3 regions of the Lederbergia sp. B243.17 genome follow, and region 1 is predicted to be linked to each of the others. Evidence: riboswitches for the same ligand, from Rfam matches in the RefSeq annotation. Region 1 holds a riboswitch; each other region holds the start of a gene.

Region 1 (7,598 bases):
CTGCCTCTTCAGCTGTTTTCGCCCCTGCAGTGTTCGGCAAAAATAGGAATCTTTCCAACTCGATCTCTTCGAGCAGATTGGGCTGCTGCTGATTGTAAATATTCATTCTTCTTACGGCGAAGGTCAATACTTCCGTTTCTGATGCGGCTACAGCCTCTTTTTGGACAGCGACAGACGGAAACTTTCCTGTTCCGAGAAATAAACGTGATGCGAACGTGTATGGACCGATTTTTAATGACATTTAACCGCCTCCTACAAATTGGACTATTTCGATTTTGTCTCCTGCTGCTAGGGGATGCTCATTCCAGCTTCCCTTTTCCAGCACCGTGCCGTTTTGCTCAACAATGGCAAATTCCTTTTTCACCGCTAAAAATTCGATCAGCTCTCCGACAGTCCGGACGTCATCCGGGGATTGGAGTCTCTGGCCGTTGACGGTCACTTCCACGTAATCTCACCTCCTTAAAATAGAGAGTTTGCTAGCTTCTTCAAGCGATTCATCGGGTGGAAAAAACGCCGATATCGCTGCAATGCCAGCTGCTCCTGTCTGAAGAACATCCGCTGCGTTTTCCGCATGGATGCCGCCGATGGCGATAACCGGGATGGCGGCAGACCGGACGAGCGCCTTCAATTCCGCCAATCCCCTTGGTGCGTGGCCCGGCTTTGAATCGGAAAGGAAGACATGGCCGTAATAGAGATAATCTGCACCTGCCTCCTCCGCCTGCTGGGCAGCTCCCGCCGAATGGACGGATTGGCCGATTCTCAGCCCAGGAAAAGAGCGCTTCAGCTCCGGGATGCCTTCCATATGCTCAGGAAGATGGACGCCATAAAGCCGGTATTTGTGGGCTATCTCAGGAAAATGGTGAACAATCAGCCTGTTTGGAGGTATTCCACTCTTCAGAAAAGTCTCCACAAGCGAGTCCGTCTCCTTCTCGGAATATCGTTTTTCCCGAAGATGGATCCGGTCCACCCACGGCAGAAGTTTTTTTGAAAATGCTGCAAGCCGCTTCTGCTCCCAATTATCATTCGTTACTGCATGGATCATCGCCGCCCTCCTTTTTTTGCATAATAAAAACCACTACTCTTCAGAAGAATAGTGGTTGGCTGCACGAAAAAAAACATCAGGATATACGTCCCCATGCACCACTTCCCTCCGCTGGCTTTAACCAGATCAGGTTCGAAGAGTCCCAAAGTCACACTTTGATCTCAGCCTTTCAAAAGGCCCCCCTAGCAGTTATTGAACTATGAAGTTGTTTCAAAGCCATCGTACCATGTCATTTTTTATTGTCAAGGCTTTCAATAGATGCACTTTACAAATCTGTTTTTGTATTGTGTAATAGGGGTAATGTGGATTTTTGGCGGGGAAGTTTCCCCAACGATGTCCTTGTATGGAGTAGGGGGGAAGGCATGTCAACAGCTTATCTTTATGTTACAGCTTCAGCACTGGCTGTCGTTGCAATTTCAATCGTGTTCAAGATTTTCATAGAAAAATTAAAGCAGCAGCCTGAACAGCAGTCGACGTTGCAGCGCAACTTCTTTATCGGCGTCGCGATTGCCGAAATCGTGCCGATTGTGCTTGTCATCTTCGCGATGATCAATTCGGTCCCGGCACAGGATATCAATGAGCTGCTCATCCCGGCTTTGCTCATTGTTATACTAATGACGTTTGCCCCAATTTTGGTCCTGATGCAAACAAAAGTAGATGTACCGAAAGAAGCGGAAGCAGCCATTACCGTATTCCGGCCAATCGGAAGCATGATGGTTTCCACGATACCGCTCATCTCGCTCGTCGGCTTGTTCCTGTTGCTGCCAAGATAAAAAACCGGAGGATGTTCTCAGAAAGTCAGATCTGACTTTCCGAGTGCTCCTCCGGTTTTTTTAAGCTTCTTGAAGCTTCCTCCATAGGATTTTCCCGCTGCTCGTTGTCGGGAACGTGTCGTGGAATTCGACAATTCGCGGATACTTGTAGCTCGCCATCTTTTCTTTCGCCCAATTGATGATGTTCTCTTCCGCTATTTTCCCTTTGTATTCATCGTTCAAAATAATGAGTGCTTTCACTGTCTCACCGCGCACTTCATCCGGTGCTCGGACGACGCATGCCTGCTGGACAGCCGGATGGCGATACAGAACCGACTCAACCTCAGTCGGCCAGACTTTGTAGCCTGCGGCGTTGATCATCCGTTTTACGCGGTCGACCATAAAGAAATAACCTTCTTCATCCATGCGAACGATATCCCCGGTCCGAAAAAAACGTTTCCCCTCAATCGTCAGATGGATCGCCTCGGTTTCTTCCGGCTGATTAAAATAACCGGCAAACAGTTGCGGCGCATGGACGATCAGCTCCCCCTCTTTCCCTGCACCGAGCTCCTCACCAGAAACCGGGTCAATGATCCGGGCGTCGACACCGAATGACGGAATGCCGAGACACTGTAGCTTTGGACGCTGGGGCGGATTGAAATGGGTGTGGGACATCGTTTCCGACAAACCGTAACCTTCCACATATTCAAGTCCCGTCCAATCTCTCAGCTTTCTCCCGACCGCCTCCGGCAATGTCGCCCCGCCGCCGCCAACAAGTTCAAGAGAAGAGACATCATAGTCTGCCAGATTAGGATTTGCGAGAAAGTCGATCAGCATCGTACTGATATTAATCCAATGAGTGATGCCAAATGTTTCGATCGCTTTTGCTGCGTATTCCCGGTCCCACCTTGTCAGCAGGATCATTGTGCTGCCCGCAAGAATCGGATTAAGAGCGCTGTGGACAATCCCCGTCACATGGAAGAGCGGAAGCGTCGTCAGTACAGTCGTGTCGGGTGTCATGTTCATCCAGTGGAACGCGCCCGTGATGTTCGCCTGGATGGTCGCATTCGTATGGATGCAGCCCTTAGGCAGACCGGTTGTCCCGGAAGTGTAGGGAATCATCGCGATATCGTCGCTTTCCCCGGAGTATTCAGACGGGGAGAAGCCAGCCCGAAGCGCCGTTTTCCACTCAATCACATCCGGCCATTCGGCTGTCTCTGCCATCGCTTCAGCAGGAATCATGCCAAGTGCTTGTTCCGCTCCGGTATAATCGGAATAGGCTGCCGTCATCACATACTCCAGAGGGGTGCCGCTTCTTAAAGGCTCCAGCTTCTGATACAGCTCCTGCCCGGCAAAAGCGAACCGTATGTCACCATCTTTGATAAAAAAGCGAAGATCGTCCGTCGTACTCATCGCGTTCACGGCAACAGCAACCGCCCGGAGCCGAAAGATGGCGAATAGACTGATCAAAAACTGCGGTGAGTTCTGCATGAGCAGCAGCACACGATCCCCCGCACCAACAGCGCATTGCCGCTCCAGAAATCCGGCCATTTTTTCAGACTCGGTGAGCAGTTCCTTATAGGTCATCCCTTTGCCGTAAAACTCGATTGCGGTCTTGTCGGGGAATCGCTTTGCTGTTATCGTCAAATTATCAAAAACAGTGGTTTTCGGCACCGTCAGTGTTTTCGAGACCCTCGGCGGCCAGTAGGCAAAATGGGCAGTATGTTTCATCCTCTCTCACTCCTCTTCTTTGAATGCGTTTTCACTTACTCGCAAACAAGCTGACGCCCGGCCAGAAATGGAACCTCTTTCATTGCCCCTTTTTGGCTGATGAATGATAATTCCTTACCAATCCCCATCTTTACGAGTTTCCGGCCGACCCTTGTGTTGGCCAATATCTCCTCACCCTGTTCCGGCTGCGCTTCATAAAACAGCTTGGCCGCCAATGCGCTATCTGTCAGTTCCAAGCCGTCACCCTTGGACAAGGCACTGAGCTCCGAGATGAAATAGCCTGCTCCGTAGAAGTCTTCAAGGCAAAATTGATTATTCGAACCCGAGCAGACGACGATTACTGTTTCCCCGTCGTATTCTTCGAAGACCTTTCTGGCGGCTGCTTTTCCATTCAGTAAAGAAGCGATCAATACCTTTCTGGCTCCGCTCGCCTTACGGACGGCAACCGTTCCATTTGTCGTAGAAAGAATCAGCGTCTTTCCCTGAATCTGTTCTTTCAGGAAGAGTGGAATCGGATGAAGAAATCCGTTAATCGTCAATCCCCCATATTCTCCGGCGAGACAAAATTCCCCGGCTTCCTGGCCTTCCGCCTCAAGCAGCGCTTCCTCCTCGTCCAATACGGGAATCACCGACTTTGCGCCGAAGGAAAAGCAGGCGGTCATCGTCGAGGTGGCAAGCAGCACATCAAAGATGACGGCGGTCTTTGACGAATCCAGCTTCGTACCATCGATTTCCTCTTTTTTCAACAGGACATGTACCTTCATTTTCGTCCCCCTCATTGTTTTGCGTTTTCCAGCGCGTGGCGGATCAGGTTTTCAACGAAGAGGTTGAAGTGCGCAAATCTTTTGTCGTTCGTCTGTCCTTTTTTATAGCGGAAGTAAATTTGCTGACAAATAACGGCGAGCTTAAAATAGGCAAATGTCAGGTAAAAGTCGATCGTCCCCAGTTCTCTTCCGCTCTTTTTGGCATAGGCATGGAGAAATTCATCCCGTTTAAAAAAACCATCCATAACCGTGACTGGCGGCTTGCCAAGTCCCTTTTTCAAAATTTCGGGGTCGCCCGCCTCGATCCAATAGCTCAGCGCAGCACCCACGTCTGCAAGTGGATCGCCGACTGTCGTCATCTCCCAGTCAAACAAGCCCGCCATTTCCGAAAAGTCTTCTGAAAACATCGTGTTGTTCAATTTATAGTCATAATGGATGATCGTCGGCTCAGGTGAGTTCGGGATGTGATCCGCCAAGTATTTCATCAGGCTTTCCACACCGGGTACGTCATCCGTCTTTGCCCGTTCGTAACGGCCGATCCAACTGACAACCTGGCGTTCAAGAAATCCTTCCGGTTTGCTGAGGCTCGCAAGCTCCGTCTTCCGATAATCGATGCTGTGGAGCTCGGCAAGCTTGTCGACCATCAATTGCGAGATCTTTTTTCCAAGCGCAGGCGTATAAGCGATTTCAGCTGGGAATGCAGTATCGAGCACACTCCCTTTTTTTCGCTCCATCAGGAAAAACGGACTGCCGACAATGCTTTCGTCCTCAGAGAAAACATACGGCTTCGGAGCCGGCGGAAAAAGCGAATGCAGGGAGGACAAAATCGTATATTCCCTCTTCATGTCATGCGCTTTCGGTGCCACCGGTCCGTGGGGCGGCCGTCGGAGAACCGCTTCCCAATCGCCTGCCTTCAAGGCATAGGTCAAATTCGAATGTCCCGCGCCGAATTGGCGGAGCTCCAGTTCACGTGCCGGCACTTCCGGAAACTGCCTGGCGATAAAGTCGCGCAGGCGTTCCAGGTCCAATTCCTCCCCTGTTCTCACGGCAATCGTATCGTCTGGCAAAATCATCCTCTCCCTTCCCGTACTGAATGGTTGGTATGTGACACCGTCGTGCTGCGCAAGATGCACAGCCCATCGTAATCTATTATTTTTCAATTCCATGCAATACCATTTCGGCGTATAGATTGGACAACCCCTCTGCAGATACCTCACCGGAAGGATCGAACCAGTTGTAGCTGTAATTGGCCATCCCAAGGATGCCGAATGTCAGCATGTCCGGCCGCAAATCGCTTCTGAATTCGCCGGCTTCGATCCCCTCGCGGATCAAATTTTCAATATTGATCCGGAAGCGGTCACGGTCGCTTGTGATCGTTTCCATATTCTCATCGCCGAGATGGCGGATTTCCCGAAAAAAGACACGGCCGCTCGGACCGTTTTTTTCGATGTCGCCAATGAGCAGCCCGATCATTTTTTCAAGCTTCTCCCTGTAACCGGCATTCTTTTCTTCGAGTATTTCCTCCTGCCGCCTCAGCAGCTCGGAAATGTACTCCTGGTGTATGACCATCAACAGCTGTTCCTTGCTCGTAAAATAATAATAAAAAGTCCCTTTCGTCACTCCAAGTGCATCCACAATATCCTGGATTGAAGTTTCACTGAATCCTTTCTGTTCAAACAGCCGAATGCTTGCTTTCGTAATTTTGTCTTTCATCGCGATTCCCCAGTTCTCAAATTAATGTCTGAACTTACTGTACCATAGAATCGAGGGGGGATTTTCTGCTATTTTAAAAAGCATGGGCTCCGCCGTCTACCGTCAGGATATCGCCTGTTACATAGTCGGATGCCGGGGCCGCGAGGAACAGGGCTGCTCCTTTCAAATCTGAATCGCTGCCGACACGGCCGAGCGGAGTGCTTTCTAAGATGACGTCCCTTCCCTGCTCAATCAGCACCTTTGACATTTTGGTCGGGAAAAAGCCCGGCGCGATACAGTTAACATTGATTTGATGCCTTCCCCACTTGACTGCCAGGTCCTTCGTAAACGTCATAATCGCCCCCTTGCTCGTGTTGTAACCGATCGTCTGCATAAAAGGGTGTGTCCCGCCGAAACCGGCAATCGATGCAATGTTGATGATCTTTCCCTGTTTTTGCTCGATCATCACCTTTCCTGCCTCCTGGCTCATTAAAAACGTGCCGGTCACATTAACATCCATCACCTTCTGCCATGCCTCAAGCGGCATGTTCTCGACGGGCGCTCCCCATGTTGCCCCGCTGTTGTTCACAAGAATATCAATTCGCCCGAAATGCGCCTTCGTTCCAGCGACGACGGCCTTGATCTCTTCGTGATTTGTCACATCGCATTGAAAAGCAAGCGCCTTCGTCCCTCTTTCCTCAAGCTTCTCCTTCATCGACTCACATGCGGCCAGGTCTCGTGAACAAACAACCACATTGGCGCCCGCTTCCGCGTATGCTTCGGCGATTTGCGCACCGAGCCCGCGGCCGCCGCCGGTCACGATCGCCGTTTTTCCATTCAGTCGAAACAAATCCAATACGCTCATTATTTTTCCTCCTGCTTCCGGTATTTTTTCAGCTCAAGCCTGGCGATCTGCCTTGCGTGCACCTCGTCGGGACCGTCTGCAATCCGCAATGTTCTGGCGTTGGCATATTGGAAAGCAAGCGGAAAGTCGTTCGAGACACCGGCTCCGCCGAATGCCTGAATTGCCCTGTCAATCACGCGAAGCGCCATATTCGGCGCAACTACCTTGATCATCGCGATCTCTGCCTTGGCAACTTTATTCCCGACCGTATCCATCATATACGCCGCCTTCAACGTCAAAAGCCGCGCCTGTTCAATATCCATCCGCGACTCCGCAATCCATTGCTCGATCACCCCGTGCTCAGAAAGCTTCCGGCCAAATGTCTCCCGTTCCTGCACGCGCCGGCACATCAATTCAAGAGCCCGTTCCGCAGCGCCGATTAATCTCATGCAGTGGTGGATCCGTCCGGGTCCAAGCCTTCCCTGCGCGATCGCGAACCCTCTTCCTTCTCCCCAAATCATGTTTTCAGCCGGGACTCTCACATTGTCGAAGGACACTTCGGCATGGCCATGCGGGGCATCATCATAGCCGAAAACCGGCAGCATCCGTTCCACTTTCACACCTTTCGTATCCATCGGTACGAGGATCATGGACTGCTGTTCATATTTCGGCCCGTCCGGATCGCTCTTCCCCATGAAAATCAGCACCCTGCAACGGGGATCCCCTGCTCCTGACGTCCACCATTTCCTGCCGTTAAGCACATATTCGTCCCC
Region 2 (7,598 bases), on a different contig from region 1:
TCTGCAAATGCTTATCGGCGAGCATTGCGAGATTCGCATTCATCTCTTCCAAAGCCGCACTGCTTTGTTCCACAATTGAAGCAAATTCAGTTGTTGTATCATGAATCACTTGTGAATCTTCCTGTATATTCGTGGACATGGTTTGGAAGCGGGATAGCTCATTTTTGAGTTCTTTCATGGCATCAATAACAAGCATAAACTGTTTGGCTGTATCAGTAGAGGCATCCACCCCTTTGAGAATACTATCGGTGCTCGTTTTTAATATATGGTCCGTTTCCTTCGTCACTTGGTGCACTTCATCAAGATTCGTGCGGATTTGGGCGAGTGTTTCATCGGTAAGCGTCGACAATTTACGGATTTCCTCAGCTACGACAGCGAAGCCTTTTCCCGATTCTCCTGCTCTCGCTGCTTCGATCGAAGCATTTAAAGATAGTAGATTTGTTTGCACGGTGATCGCTTGAATGGCTGATGCCATCTCATTGATGCCAGCTAATTTTCCGGTTAGGTTGCTAAAGGAATGATTGAGCTGGACGAGAAGGGATTGGACGCTGCCCATTTCAACTGTCATCTCATCCATACTTTTTGCGCCGCGTCCGGCCTGATGCTGTGCCTGTTGGGCATTCGCCACAATACCTGTCAATTCATGGGCAAAAGTGTGGATGGCCCTGTTCGTCTGTTGCGCTCTCTCCGCAATGGAAGCGATTTGGTCAGCCTGGCGCTGCCCTCCAATGCTCACCTCATGGACTGCTTTCAGCATTTCCTCCTGCGCAGCCTGGTTGGCCTTGGATAGTTCCGAAATTGAATTCAAGTTTTCAATAATATGTGAAACGCCGTTCCCAAGGAGTGCGCGCTGGCTGGCTTCGAGATCCGCCCTTTGCCCATTTTCCTGGACAAATTGCTGGACTTTTTCAAATACGAGGCGACTTTGCCTGATTTGCAAAAACAAAGCGAAGAATAGAAGCAGTACGACAAGCAGCAGGTTGCCGCGATTTGCAGCCATTTCCTCCTCATTGGGATAACCGCTGAGAAATGCGAATAACACAGAAAGCGCGAGTACACCCCCGTATACCATCACTTTCCGATCTGCATGGATACTGGCAATGCCGATTGCAAAAAAAACGATAGCAAGCGTCGTCATCGATGGCGGGCTGATCAGGGCGCTAACAATTGTTGCTCCGGCAAGAACTGTCAAAATAATAAAAGGGAAAAGGCGGGAAATAAAACCGTAGTTTTTCCGGGCGAGAAGATAGAAAATGAGAGAGATTGTAAAGGCAGCCCCAAAGCTCGCTGTCTTTGGCCATTCTTTCTGTGTCAGCAAATAAAACAAAAGCGTCAGGCCTGCAGAAATCTGAAAGGCTGTAAATAGGATTGTATTTTTATTCTGCCAATCTCTTTTGATTAACTCCTCAACACTGTTCATTGTGCAGCCCCCATATTTGAATGATCAATCATTCATAATTTACCATAAAAGGAAACGGGCAGTAAAGAGGGGAGGGGAAAATTGTACTGGGTCCCGAAAAGGAAAAATGGCAGGCATCTTGGATAAAGATGCCTGCCATTTTAAATCGATATGATTAGACCAAAAGCCATTTGTGCTGACGGTCTCTTGTTTTTTCTTCGCCTTTATGGTTGATTTTAACTGTATAAGGCTTCAGTTCAGGCAATTTTGCGCCTTTTTCCACTTCTACACGTTGAGCTTCCTTGATTTTTCCGCCGCCGTGTCCTACTTCTACATAAGTGCCAGCAACTGGTGCTGCTTCACCGGATTTAACGAATTGATTCATAGAAAATACCTCGCTTTAATTTTATTCCATTCCACATAAAGAGATTATAACAAATTCCTGTAGAAAAAGGTAATGGAAGCGCAAAAAAATTAAAGTTTTCATCATAATGTACGTGTTTCCAATCGAAGTTTAGGAGTTTAAAGGTCACATGTCTCCTTTTTGAAGTGAATTGTTTACCCCGGCAAACAATGTTTGAAGGGATTGAATTTGATGAATAGCGACAAGATTATTGCTGTAGACCCACTAGAATGCAGCTTGGTATGATAATTATACATACGGGGGACAGTATTTTTCTCCAAAGTATGGGAGGAAGACGAATGGAAGAAAGATTGAAAGATTTAAAGCTCGGTGAAAAAGGGGCTATGCTAAGCATTGCTGTCTACCTGTTCTTGTCAGGGGTAAAATTATTTGTTGGGCAATGGGCAAATTCCCATGCCATGCAGGCGGACGGGTTAAATAACATGACAGATATCATTGCATCTGCTGCAGTATTGATCGGACTCAGAATTTCACAACGACCTGCCGACAAGGATCATCGATATGGGCATTGGAAGGCAGAAGCGGTTGCTTCAATGGTTGCCGCGTTCATTATGGTGGCCGTAGGAATTCAAGTATTGCTGAATGCTGCTGATTCTGTCATGAACGGGAAAACCGTGACTCCAGACATGTTGTCCTTATGGGTAGGGCTTGCAAGTGCGGTGATTATGTATGGGGTATACCGCTATAACCTGAAGCTGGCACGGAGGATACGGAGCCAGGCAGTTTTGGCGGCCGCGAAAGACAATCTTTCCGACGCGTGGGTGAGCATCGGAACTGTGGTGGGTATTGCAGGCTCGCAGTTTCATCTACCCTGGCTTGACCCGATCACCGCTGTAATTGTTGGTCTCCTAATCTGTAAAACAGGCTGGACGATCTTCAGAGAAGCTTCCCATGACCTGACGGATGGATACGATGAGGAACGTCTTGAGACATACAAGGAAACAATTTCGGAAGTGCCGGGAGTGGAGAGGATCAAAGACATTCGTGCACGAAAGTATGGCAGCAATTCTGTGGTCGATGCGGTAATCTTCGTAGATCCGTCATTGAATATCAGTGCGGCTCACGCTATTTCCAGTCGAGTGGAGGAACGACTGATTGAAGACTTTGATGTGTTCGAAGTCCATGTCCATGTGGAGCCGGAGGGCGAGAAAAAAGACTGCAAATAAGGCCGCAGCTGCAATGGCAGCGCGGCCTATTTTGATGATGAGATGCCGGTATCAGTCGTCCTGTAAATGAACTTCAACCGTTTCCCTGATTTTTTTTGCCGCTTCCCGGACATCCGGGGCAGCTGCAATCGCGGAGATAACGGAAACACCGCTTGCGCCAGCCCGGATGACAGGCGGGGTGTTTGCAGCTGTCAGCCCGCCGATTGCCGTGATCGGCAAATCCGGATAACGTTTGTGAATCTGGCCGAGCACAGTTGTCCCGGCAGGCTTTTTCGCATCTTCTTTTGACGGTGTCTCATAAATGGGGCCGACACCAACATAACTTGCCCTCCATGATATAGCATGATCTGCTTGCGTCAGGTTATGGACGGACAGCCCGGCGAGTTTCCCTTTGTCGATAAAGCGGGGAACCCAGATATCGGGGGAGTCTTCCTGGCCGACATGAATGCCGTCAGCATCAAGCTCCATGGCAAGTTCGGGATCATCATTGACGACAAATGGGATGCTATATTGCCGGCAAAGTGTCTGGCACTCTTGGGCAAACAGCTTCTTATCCGTTCCGGTTAAAGCATCTTTGCCTTTTTCGCGGAATTGGAATAGGGTGATCCCGCCTTTTAGCGCTTCCTCTAAAATATACAGGGGATCACGGCTCCCGGCCTGGTTGGAGCCCATAATGAAATAGCAGGCTAAAAGTGAGCGGACGTCCCTAATTTGTGTGGATGGCATCTTTAATTTCTACCCCCTGATCAATAGCTTGCCGGTGTCCCCAGTGGTTCGTCGGGCCATGTCCATGTCCGATCCCTAGTCCATTTGAAATGGCGGCTTGGATAAAAACTTTCGCATCCTTAACAGCGTCCGGTACTGGAGCACCTGCAGCGAGCCGGGCTGTAATGGCAGCTGAAAAGGTGCAGCCTGTTCCATGTGTATCCTTCGTATCAATTCTCGGTGAAACAAGATAAAACTGCCGGCCGGTCCTGTCAAGATATAGATCAGCTGCTGATTCTTCGTCGTTCAAGTGGCCGCCCTTTAGCACGACGGCTTGAACGCCGAGCGTGAGAATCTTTTCGGCCGCCTGGATCCTTTCGCTTTCTGACAGAATCGGCATGCCCGTGAGCAATTCTGCCTCGGGAATGTTGGGTGTCACCATGTCAGCGACTGGCAGGAGCCGGTTTACCAACGTGTCCACTGCTTCTTCCTGCAGGAGAGGCTGGCCTCCTTTCGCAATCATGACGGGATCGACGATGACGTTTGGCCATCGATAGCGCCCAATCGCCTGTACAGTTTCCTCGATCAGGCCAGCATTGAATAGCATCCCAGTTTTTAAGGCGCCTATTTGGAAATCCTCACCGATTGCATCCAGTTGCTTGCGCAGGGCAACCCGTTCCATCGGATAAACCCCGCTTACTCCCAATGTGTTCTGCGCGGTGACAGCTGTCAGGGCAGAGGTGCCGAATACGCCAAGCTCCTGGAAAGTTTTCAAATCTGCTTGGATGCCGGCCCCGCCGCCGCTGTCCGATCCGGCAATCGTCAATCCAATGCTCGTCATGACAGCACCGCCTTCTCTACTGTGACCCGTGCCGCCTTTTCAATTGCTTCAGGAGTAATGGAGTAAAGCGAGTTCAGGAAATGCGGGATGAAATCTCCCGGACCTTCTGAACGGGCTGCCGCTTCTTCTCCCGCGATGCCATATGCGGCGAGTGCTGTCACAGTTCCCGCAAATGGATCGTCCGCTATGCTGATGAAGGCGCCTGCGACACTGCTCAACAAACAGCCGGAGCCGGTGACAGACGGGAGAAGCGGGCTTCCGTTCTCTACTTCTGCATAGGACCGGCCGTCCGTAATGATGTCCGTTTCCCCGGTTACGGCAACGATGGTCTCATATTTCAGCGCTATTTTTCTAGCCAGATGCCCAATATCGAGATTACCTTCTCCGGCATCAACGCCTTGCGCTTCCCATTTCGCTCCGGCAATTGCCGCGAGTTCTCCGGCATTGCAACGGATCAGCGCCAGCTTGACCTTCCCGATGATCGACATTGTTGTGGCTTTACGGAAGGAGGAAGCGCCTGCTCCGACAGGGTCCAGCACTACCGGGACTCCATTTTGATTGGCTCCTTTCCCGGCAAGAATCATTGATTTTACCGTTTCTTCCGACAATGTGCCAATGTTCAGTGACAGGCAGGAAGAGATGCCGGCAATTTCAGCTGACTCTTCCGCAGCTTCAGCCATGACAGGGGAAGCGCCAAGGGCGAGCAGGCCATTTGCCTGAAAGTTGGCGACAACATAATTGGTAATACAGTGGATGAGCGGATTGCGGGAACGCAGTTCGCTAATTAGTTTCGGTTGAAGCATCAGTTACGCCCTCCCTTCAGCGAGAACATCAGTGCATACACGCCAATTTTGCTGTTTCCAAGCCATCTCCCAAAAATTCCACTCATAATAGCTGCTCTTTTTGAAATGCTCTTTCAATAGCAGACGCTTTTCAGGTGAGGCGGCTTCGGCGAGCTCATTCATCCGGTTGATCTGCTCCTTCACTTTTTCAGCAAACCATTCGGATCCATAAGTCCCGATCCACCGTTCATAGATCGGGTGTCCAGGTTTTGCATCCTTCAGCCTTTCGCCAATCTCATAATAGAGCCAATAGCAAGGGAGGAGGCCGGCGAGTATTTCTGCCAGGTCCCCATCAGCACAGCGGTATAAATGGGATACATAGGCATACGCATTTGGAGCTGGTTCAAACTCTTTCAGCTCCTGTTCTGTCACATCGAGCAGGGTCATGAAGGATTCATGCAGGCTCAGCTCGGCTTCACAAGTGGCAAGCGCATGCTCTGCAAACGCCTTTGTCACGGCAAGATCCGGAGATTTGGCAGCCCCGTAAGCCTGTACTTTGGCAAAGTGGCTTAAATAATAGGAATCTTGTTTCACGTAAAACCGGAAAGTATCGAGCGGCAAAGTACCGTCCGCAATCCCTCTCACAAACGGGTGGGTAAAGCTCGCCTCCCACAAATCATTGCATTCTCTGCGTACTTCTTCACAGAAAGTCAACACGTCATCCCCTTTTCCAAAAATAGTCGATCGGGATAAAGGGCAGAGGAAGGAGGATAAAAAAAGCTGCTCCCCCTGAAAGAACGGGAAGCAGCATTATGCTTGAAAAAAATATGCGCCTCCACTTCCCTACGCTGGTATCATCCAGATCAGGTTCCAAGGGTCCGCGCCTCACATGCGCGTCTCAGCCTTTCATAAAGGCTCCCCCAGCGGTTTGACAAAAAGATGAAATTGTCCTCTTGAGTATATCATATAGAAAGATTTCAGTAAATTTTCTTACGCATCTTGTTTGGACAATCCGAATATTGAAACTTTTTTAGTCTATAATCAGTAAAAGAACAAATGGATGGCAGAGGAGGAGATGGAATTGGATTTTCATTATGGCGGCTTTACCTTTGTTGAATTTTTGATGCCACTGATGTTTTTGCTAGTATTCGGGCTTATTCTTTTTTCGATTATCAGGTCAGCGATCCAAGGTGCAAAAAATCGTAACTCTCCCCGACTGACTGTTCCGGCAATCGTGTCTGCCAAAAGAGCAGAAGTGAGTGGGGGGGCAGGAGATATGATGGCTTCCACGGACTATTATGCCACGTTTGAAGTGGAGAGCGGAGACCGCTTGGAATTCGCGGTCAATGGGAAGGAATACGGCCAGCTTGCGGATGGGGACATTGGGAATCTAACGTTCCAAGGGACTCGGTTTATTGGCTTCTCCAGAACGGGGAAAGCAGGTTCAAATTCTTGACAGAAGCTCCTCTCGTAAGGAAAAATATAGGGTGATAGTAAATATTCTGAAAATGGGGCTGATAAAATGAAGTATCGCAGACTGGGACGAACAGGTTTGAAAGTCAGTGAAATCAGCTTGGGCAGCTGGCTTACATATGGAAAGTCAGTTGAAGATAATACTGCCGAAAAGATTATACATAAAGCATATGATCTTGGAATCAACTTCTTCGACTCCGCGAATGTTTATGAGCGGGGCGAGGGGGAGCGGGTAATGGCCAAGGCCCTTAAAGCATTTCCCCGCGAGTCATATGTAATCACTACAAAAGCTTTCTGGCCGATGGGAGACCTGCCGAACGATCGCGGGTTGTCACGCAAGCATGTATACGAACAGGTCAACAACAGTTTGAAGCGGATGGAGCTTGATTATGTCGACATTTTTTATTGCCACCGCTATGACCCTGAGACGCCGGTCGAAGAGACATTGCGCGTCATCGACGATCTGATCCGTCAAGGGAAGATCCTGTATGCGGGTGTTAGTGAATGGAGTGCAGCGCAAATCGAGGAAGCGGTCGGCATCGCTGATAAGTATTTGCTGGACCGGATTGTCGTGAACCAGCCGCAATATAACATGCTGAACCGATATATCGAAAAAGAGGTGATCCCGGTTTCAAGCAAATATGGAATCGGTCAGGTCGTCTTTTCTCCGCTTGCGCAAGGAATGCTGACAGGTAAATACAAAGGGGGAAAAATCCCTGAAAACAGCCGGGCGGCCAATAATTCAATCAATTCCTCGGTGAAGAACTTCCTTACTGCGGAAAATTTCAATCGAGTCGAACGTCTGCAA
Region 3 (7,598 bases), on a different contig from region 1:
GCTCTGCCAGCTCCTTGCCCATATCGCCAAAAACAGCTGTCGTCGGCACCGGCGTCGAAAGCTGATGAGACGTAATCCCTGCAACCGACAGAGCCTCCGCATCCCAATCCAGCTCTTCAAGATGAAACATTCCCGTTGCCGAAGCAATCGAATAATCGACTAGGTAGCGACCGAAAAACCGATGGAAGATGTATTCTTTGATCCCGATGTATTTTTTCGCTTTGGCGGCGATTTCAGGATGCTCCCTGATAAGCCAGGTGATTTTGCTTAAGGGAGACATCGGGTGAATCGGAGTCCCGGTCCTGCGGTAGATGCCATGGCCATCCCACTCATCCTTGATTTTCTGCGCCCATAATTCGCTTCGATTATCTGCCCATGTAATGCAACGTGTCAGCGGTCGGTCTTGCTCATCGATGGCAATCACGCTATGCATGGCACTGCTGAATGAAACAAACGACAGCTTCCCCGAACAGATTGCGGCGGCTGTGCTTTTCATCGCCAAGATGACGGCCTGGAAAATTTCCTCCGGATCTTGCTCCGCTGTAGAAATATCAGGTGTGTAGAGCGGATAGCCGATGTTTTCCTGCGCCGCTACGTCGCCTTTTTCGGTATATAATACGGCTTTTACACTTGTTGTGCCGATATCGACACCCATCATATAGTTCGTCAATTCAATTCCCCTCCCGTGAGTTGCTATCCCGCTGCTCCTATTATTATTCGATCGCTCGCATTAGGCCCATACACAACAGCAAGCTTAATCAACTAAAATGCTTATATACAAGTATGGTAACCGTATTCTCTTTTCGGTGACAGCCTTTTACAAAAGAAAGAAAAAAGAGGCCTGTCTCCCGCCCAGGAGTAGTGCGTTAAATCGGCGGAAAACAGCCCCTTTTATTTAACTTTGTGCCGAAACAGTGGCCCGTCAAATACGAATGTATGGTATTCTCCGGATTCCCCCATCGGGCAGGCGTCTGTTTGGGAGATGTCCTCAACAAACTGCTGATCGAGAATCCGGCCGACCCAATCGGCGGGGAGAATATCCTCTCGCACACGAATCACTTCCGCCTTATAACCTGCATCGATGAATGACTGCAAAGCGGAAAGCAACTTTGTCACATCGGTCCAAAGAGGGTACACAGCCTCCAACTTTGCCGATGAAGCGAGTTTTTCGCCCCAGTCGCGGTGACCCTGCAAATACAGGTCTCCAAAGGCGATTGCATCCAGATTGTATTTTTCTTTCAATACGTTTAATTGAGCGAGGAAATCCTCTGTATAGGAATCATATGTGCATCGAATGATCTCAAGTGGGATGCCGAGTGCTTGTGACTGCTGCTTGATTTTTTCCGTATCTTCGTCATGGGCAAAGGTGCGCCCAGTCTCTTCCGGTACGGTGGTCAGCAGGCATTCAACCTGTTGCCCGTCCTTTATCAGTTGGTGATAGGCCATGCAGCTATCTTTTCCGCCGCTCCATGACAAGGCAATATGTTTCAAATAAATCATCCTCTCACGAAAAAGTATACCGGTGCTTCCGTACGATAACAGGGGAGAAGTTGTTCCCGGTTCTGTTACCCCATTCCCGATAACTGCGAATCAGACCCCGGGCAGGAACCTCGATAGCAAGTAGGCTGTGGTAAATGCAGTAAGCATCGCAGCGGTGAAGATTGCATCCATTTTTGAGTAGGCGGTAGGGTAGAAGTAGGTGCGTTTGGCACCCATCTGGTATTGTTTCGCCTCCATCGCAACTGCAATTCGCTGTGCCCTGCGGATGCTCTGTGCAAACAACGGTACTGTATACAGCTTCAGTCTCTCATAGTAGCCCCGCACTCCGCCGGAAAAATCTATGCCCCGCACCTGCAGCGCATTCTTCCTTGTCTGCAGCTCCTCTGCCACAACCGGCAGCAGCCGGACGGAGGCGATAAAGCTATAAGCGTATTTGGAAGGCAGCTTGAACTGCTGCATCATCGCATAGAAGAAAAGAACAGGACGGGAGGTCAGCAAAAAGGCAAGCCCGAGAAATCCAAAGGAAAGTGTTTTATAGCCGAGCAGCAAACCGTAATAAAAACTCTCCTCAGAAATTTTAATCAGACCCCATGACCACCAAACCGTTTCCCCGCGCCCGAATAGCATCATTGTAACTGCCGAGGAAAAAAAGGAAAGTGCCATTGGCAGCGACAAAAGCAATAGTTTCCGGAAAGCATATCCGCTGTTTCCGTATAAAAGAATTCCATACATGATCATTTGATACAATGCAAAACTGTAATTCTGATTGAAAAGCACAACGAGCAAAAGAAAGAAAAACAACATAAATTTCAAAGCGGGATTTACGCGATATAACCATGTCTCCCTATTAGGTGTAAACCAATCTGCCAGCATCATCCCGCTCCTTTCCCGCCTGCTTTTTCACCAAAGCCAATTTTCCATCTTCAATCGTCCAAATCTCCGTTGCAAAATGTTCAACAATTTGCATATCATGCGTAACCATGACAATCGCGGTGCCGTTCCTGCGCAGCTCCTCTAGCTTTTCTAGCATAAGGAATGTATTCTGCGCATCCTGGCCGAATGTCGGTTCATCCAAAAGCAAGACGTCCGATTCCCGTGCAAAGGCAGTCGCCACGCTCAGCCGCCGTTTCTGGCCTGTAGATAATTGGTAAGGATGCCGCTGCCCGCTTACGGGAAGCCCGAACAGAGTGAGAAGATCTCGTACCTTCCGATCCGTTTCAGCTTCGTTCAAACCGGTCAAACGAAGCGAAACAGCGAGCTCCTCATAGACGGAATTGGCTATAAACTGGAGTTCGGGATTCTGGAAAACGAGCGCCAGTCCTTCGGGCAGTCTCTTTTTCTTTTTCCGCCAAATCAGAGGTTTTCCGTTAAGTTCATACAGTCCCTCTGTCCGCAAGAGCTGCATGAGTGAAAGGAGGAACGTGCTTTTCCCGGCACCGTTATCACCGATAATCGTAATCCACTCTCCTGCATCGATCTCGACATGAGGCACACGGATTTTCTCTGATTTTCCCCTGAATCCGGAAAAGTCCTCCAGCCTTACAACCGTCTTTAACTGTTCTGGGGCTGTGCTGCTTCCCAGTTCCAAGTATCGGGGGGAGTGGATGTAATCGTCCCAGACGCCGGGATACCAGATGCCATACTCAATCAATTCCTGCCTATGTTTGCTGAAAATCGTATCCGGCTCTCCATCGGCAATCACATCCCCATCATGGTTGAACAGCACGACCCGATCAACCCAGTCCGCAATCCTTTCAATCTTGTGCTCAACGATGATGACCGTTTTCTTATGGGTGACGTCTTTAACAGACTTCCATATTTGCTCGGTGCCTTCGGGATCGAGCAATGCCGAAGGCTCATCCAGAAACAATACGTCGGGCTCAAGAAGAAGTACTGAAGCAAGCGCCAGCCGCTGCTTCATCCCTTGGGAAAGTGTCTCGATCGGCGTATGCAGTTCAAGCGAGCCGAGTCCTGTTCGGTCCAATGCCGTTTTGATCAGCGGCTCCATTTCCTCTCTCGGCACTTGCAGGTTTTCAAGCACGAACGCGAGCTCCTCATCCACAAACGGCATGCAAAATTGCGTGTCCGGATCTTGAAAGACAAATCCCCATGAATCCGGCACCATGATCGATTCATATTTTAAAGGCACTTCAATCGAATGGGGGAGGATGCCGCAAAGCACCTGTAGAAGTGTCGACTTTCCGCAGCCGCTCGGACCAAGCAGCAGCACCTTTTCCCCTTGTGAAGCAGCAAAGGAGAGATCCCTAAAAACTAGGGAATCCTCTCCCGGAAATTTCAGCCTCAGATTTTTAACACTGATTTTCCTTTTGTTTTCCAAATTGAACACCTTCTACTTTGCGACCGGTCTGTCAAGAGCCTCATATTCTTCCTTTGCGACAGGCCGGATCAGATTGGTGACGCCCGTCTCTTCAAGTGCACGCACAATCAAGTATGCAAATACGCCGGTGAAGAGGAAGGCACTGACGACGCGCAGCCCATATTTTACAAACAGGGCCCATAGCTCCAAGTTGGCATATCCGTAAAAAAGATCGAGGAAAAAGCCGGCGAAACATGAGGCGATTCCTGCAAAACCGGCAACTGCCATGCCGAACCGCTTATAGCGGAAAGCTGCAAAAAGCAGCTCTGCGCCAAGCCCCTGGACAAATCCATAAATAAGCACTTCAATTCCATGGCCGATAAACGCTGAAAGTCCCGCTGCAGCTATGCTTGACAGCAAGGCAACACCAGGTTTGCGGATCAGCAGAAAGGCAAATGGCGCAACCATGAACCACATGCCATAGATAAGCTGGCGCGCAACGGGCAGCGCTGGCTTGATTACCGTGTATAAATCATCCCAGAATTTCATGATGATACCGAAAACAACACCGATCATGATAGTGATCAATAGATCGGTAAACTTTAACTTTTTCACCCATCCCAACCCCTTTTTCTTTGTTTTCTTACAAAAAAGGCCGTCTGAATGCACAGACGGTCGAGAAGGGGCCCCTTTATGATCAAAAAGATCAATTTCTCTACGCTGGCATTACCCAGATCAGATTAGCGGTCAGCAGCGGATTCATCTGCTATCTCAGCCTGATTCACTCAAGCACCCGGACGGACAATTATGTAATTAGCCCCAGTATATCGGAGTTCTATTGATATATCAATCCCTGTTTATAGTATACTTGCTTGAACAGGGGGGATAGAGAATGAGATATACCATTCGCAAGGCAGCAAAGGAAGATATTCCGCACATTCAGCGAGTTGCACAGGAAAGCTGGGGAGCCACTTATGAGGGAATTATCCCGAAGGAAATCCAGAAGCGATTTTTAAGCTCCGCTTACAGTGATGAATCAATGGAGAGAAGGGTCAGTCATTCCCTTTTGCTTGTTGCTGAAACAAACCGCAGCATCGTCGGCTTTGCCAACTTTTCACCATTGCAGGATGGAGGCAAGGCGGAACTTGGTGCGATTTACCTGCTTCCGGAATATCAGGGAACCGGCATAGGCACTGCCCTTCTTGAGTCAGGAATCGGGCATCTGGAAGGTGTAAAAGAGCTGTTCATCAATGTCGAAAAGGAAAACAAAATTGGCCTGACTTTTTATCATGCGAAAGGTTTCCAGGTCGTCTCAGAGTTTGATGAGGACTTTGATGGACATATGCTGAAGACAATCAGAATGAAAAAACAAATGAAGCACGCTGAAGTGAGCTAAATCTTTTACCGTTAACCCGTTCTTCTGGCATGGTGGATTTAGTAGTTGTAAGTACTTGTGGGGAAAGTGAGGCAGACAGCTTCTGCAGCTGTCCGCCTTTCATTAGGATGGTTGCTTCTTCTCGAAATGGCTTGCCAAACTCAAGACAAAAGCAAGTATAAATATAGCCAGCGAACCTGCCGATACTATATTCCGCTGACCAAAGCCTGTGAAGAAGCTGACAAACAATCCTAGAGAGAAGTTAGCACCCCACATAAGCATAGCCATTGCCAAGCTGCCGGCAACAAATTTAATGAATTGTGTCAATGCGTTCCCTCCTTAAAGCTCAAACGACAAGTTCACTGGCTCCTCTTGAACCTCTCCTTGGATCTCGAGATGGGTAGTCGGAGTTTTTTCATCAACAATGTCAAATTTGCATTCATCAAGCCAGACTGTTCCTTTACCTGAAAGCAAGATCCCGAAAGCAATGATTGAGCTTTTTTCAGGAATATCCAATACAACAGAATGCAGGTTCCAATTGTTCGAGCCGATAATTGGCCGATTGCTCATGTTGTCGAATTGCAGCACGTCTCCAGAAGCATCATCGATCCTCATCCACAAACCGCAAAATCCTTCCACGCCATCCGTCTTTATAAAAGCCGAGAGCTTCAGCCTCTTGCCGATAAACTTTTTCGCCTGGAATTGCTGCATGAGCGTAGCGAACTCACTGTCCTCCAGTACGGTCCGGGACCGAAGGCAGGCAGACCGTTTTCCTTGGTGTACAGTGACAGCATCGAGCTTAGCTTCATAGTTTCCAGGATGACTGCCGGTTAAGAACCAGCCTCTGATTTCGTTTTCCAATTCCATTGAAATTCCTCCTTTATTGTAATGTGTCAGCAGGTTCATCGATCGCCGATATTCACCCGGCGGCATGCCGTACAGTTTTTTAAAAGCACGGGAAAAAGATTCCGGCGTACTGAAACAGCAGTGAAAAGCGATATCGATGATCGGTGTGTCAGTCTCCAGCAACAAGATTGCCGCGTTTGTCAGCCTTCTTGATCTGATATAATCTCCGATCGTCATGCCGACCACTCCCTGAAAGACCCTGAGAAAATGATATTTGGAAAAGCCTGAATGTGCGGCTACGGACTCAAGCGGGAGCGGTACATACAAATTCTCCTCAATAAAATCTATAGCCTTTTGGATATATGGTTGATGGGACACCTCTGCACCTCCTACTTGATACGATACTAAATTTCATCATGCCATTCATGACTTTAATTGCGAAACTGTAAGGTGGGCGGGAGTTTCGTCCTGCCACTTTCGGATGGTTTTCCGAATATTTCCTATATGGGGGAGAGAAATCCGCTATAATCAAGAAAAAAGATAAAGGAGACAGCGAAATGAAAAAGCTTTTATACGGCTTGCTCTGTTCGCTCATCATTATAGCAGGCTGTTCGGCAAAGGAAGAAAAGCCGGTGGCAAAGGCAGACAGCGGCCAGCAGACGCCAGTTCAAAAACCAGAGAAGGTAGAGGCTGCTGCCTATGAGCCGAAAGAGCCGGAGTATTATGAGATAGAAGGACTTGACCGGGAACTGACTGAGATCGAGAAGAACCTGTTGAGGAAACCGGGCCCATATAGCGGAGACCAGTACGATGAGCAAAAGCTCAATGAGGCACTTGATCAGCTTCCGGATGATTTGACTGCAGAGCAATATTTGGAGGAAATGTTGCAATTGCTGTCAGAGGATTATTATGAAGGGATGAATACCTTTCTGTTTTTCGACACTGCAGTAGACGTGGAGGTTGATAGACCGGATGAAAGCCTCGACTCGCCAACATTAAAAACAGCCCATTATGCGATCTTAATAGATGCGAGCGGAAGCATGAAAGCAGCTTCCGGCAACAAGACGAGAATGGAGGCTGCCAAAGAAGCGGTTAAGGAATTTGCCGGACAAATTCCGGAGGACGCAACGGTGTCGCTCCGTGTATATGGTCATAAAGGCTCCGGCAGTGATGCGGATCAGGCCCTTTCCTGCAGCAGCACGGAAAACTTTTACTCGGGGCAGTTCGATGATGCGGGCTTCAAAGGTGCGCTGGACAAGGTGCAGCCGGCTGGTTGGACACCGATCGGTCTGGCCTTGCAGACAGTTAAAGAAGATATTCCGCCTGACGCAACAGAAGCAGTCGTGTATGTAGTCAGTGATGGCATTGAAACATGCGGCGGAGACCCGGTAAAAGAGGCGGGAGCACTCGTTTCCGGAAATATTGAAACCGTCGTAAATATCATTGGTTATGACGTAGACAATGAGGGCCAAACTCTGTTGAAAAAAGTGGCCGATGCCGGGAACGGAGAATTCACGTATGTGAACTCTGAAAAAGATTTGAGACGATATATGCGTGCGC

Evidence for each region. Region 1 has a riboswitch for thiamine pyrophosphate ahead of AC0TWI_RS02895 (thiamine phosphate synthase). Riboswitches for the same ligand answer to the same signal wherever they lie in the genome.
Region 2: it holds a riboswitch for thiamine pyrophosphate, as region 1 does, so the genes downstream of both, tenA (thiaminase II) here and AC0TWI_RS02895 (thiamine phosphate synthase) in region 1, are expected to answer to the same signal.
Region 3: it holds a riboswitch for thiamine pyrophosphate, as region 1 does, so the genes downstream of both, AC0TWI_RS18730 (ECF transporter S component) here and AC0TWI_RS02895 (thiamine phosphate synthase) in region 1, are expected to answer to the same signal.

What each region holds. Positions count from the first base shown of each region.
Region 1 covers NZ_JBWBKF010000023.1:33,229-40,826, reverse strand. The annotation lists gene AC0TWI_RS02905 (thiazole synthase) at 1-241, opposite strand, end outside; gene thiS (sulfur carrier protein ThiS) at 242-445, opposite strand; gene AC0TWI_RS02895 (thiamine phosphate synthase) at 452-1,042, opposite strand; TPP riboswitch at 1,129-1,236, opposite strand; gene AC0TWI_RS02890 (hypothetical protein) at 1,405-1,815, shown strand; gene AC0TWI_RS02885 (long-chain-fatty-acid--CoA ligase) at 1,876-3,525, opposite strand; gene AC0TWI_RS02880 (2-phosphosulfolactate phosphatase) at 3,561-4,289, opposite strand; gene AC0TWI_RS02875 (phosphotransferase family protein) at 4,301-5,362, opposite strand; gene AC0TWI_RS02870 (TetR/AcrR family transcriptional regulator) at 5,439-6,002, opposite strand; gene AC0TWI_RS02865 (SDR family oxidoreductase) at 6,076-6,846, opposite strand; gene AC0TWI_RS02860 (acyl-CoA dehydrogenase) at 6,846-7,598, opposite strand, start outside.
Region 2 covers NZ_JBWBKF010000059.1:341-7,938, reverse strand. The annotation lists gene AC0TWI_RS11180 (methyl-accepting chemotaxis protein) at 1-1,420, opposite strand, end outside; gene AC0TWI_RS11175 (YjzC family protein) at 1,575-1,784, opposite strand; gene AC0TWI_RS11170 (cation diffusion facilitator family transporter) at 2,102-2,989, shown strand; gene thiE (thiamine phosphate synthase) at 3,041-3,715, opposite strand; gene thiD (bifunctional hydroxymethylpyrimidine kinase/phosphomethylpyrimidine kinase) at 3,696-4,535, opposite strand; gene thiM (hydroxyethylthiazole kinase) at 4,532-5,338, opposite strand; gene tenA (thiaminase II) at 5,342-6,031, opposite strand; TPP riboswitch at 6,141-6,249, opposite strand; gene AC0TWI_RS11145 (DUF2500 domain-containing protein) at 6,399-6,773, shown strand; gene AC0TWI_RS11140 (aldo/keto reductase family protein) at 6,840-7,598, shown strand, end outside.
Region 3 covers NZ_JBWBKF010000089.1:18,290-25,887, reverse strand. The annotation lists gene gntK (gluconokinase) at 1-670, opposite strand, end outside; gene AC0TWI_RS18745 (Dph6-related ATP pyrophosphatase) at 892-1,491, opposite strand; gene AC0TWI_RS18740 (energy-coupling factor transporter transmembrane component T family protein) at 1,591-2,373, opposite strand; gene AC0TWI_RS18735 (ABC transporter ATP-binding protein) at 2,348-3,847, opposite strand; gene AC0TWI_RS18730 (ECF transporter S component) at 3,851-4,432, opposite strand; TPP riboswitch at 4,512-4,624, opposite strand; gene AC0TWI_RS18725 (N-acetyltransferase family protein) at 4,710-5,213, shown strand; gene AC0TWI_RS18720 (hypothetical protein) at 5,316-5,519, opposite strand; gene AC0TWI_RS18715 (helix-turn-helix transcriptional regulator) at 5,532-6,416, opposite strand; gene AC0TWI_RS18710 (vWA domain-containing protein) at 6,596-7,598, shown strand, end outside.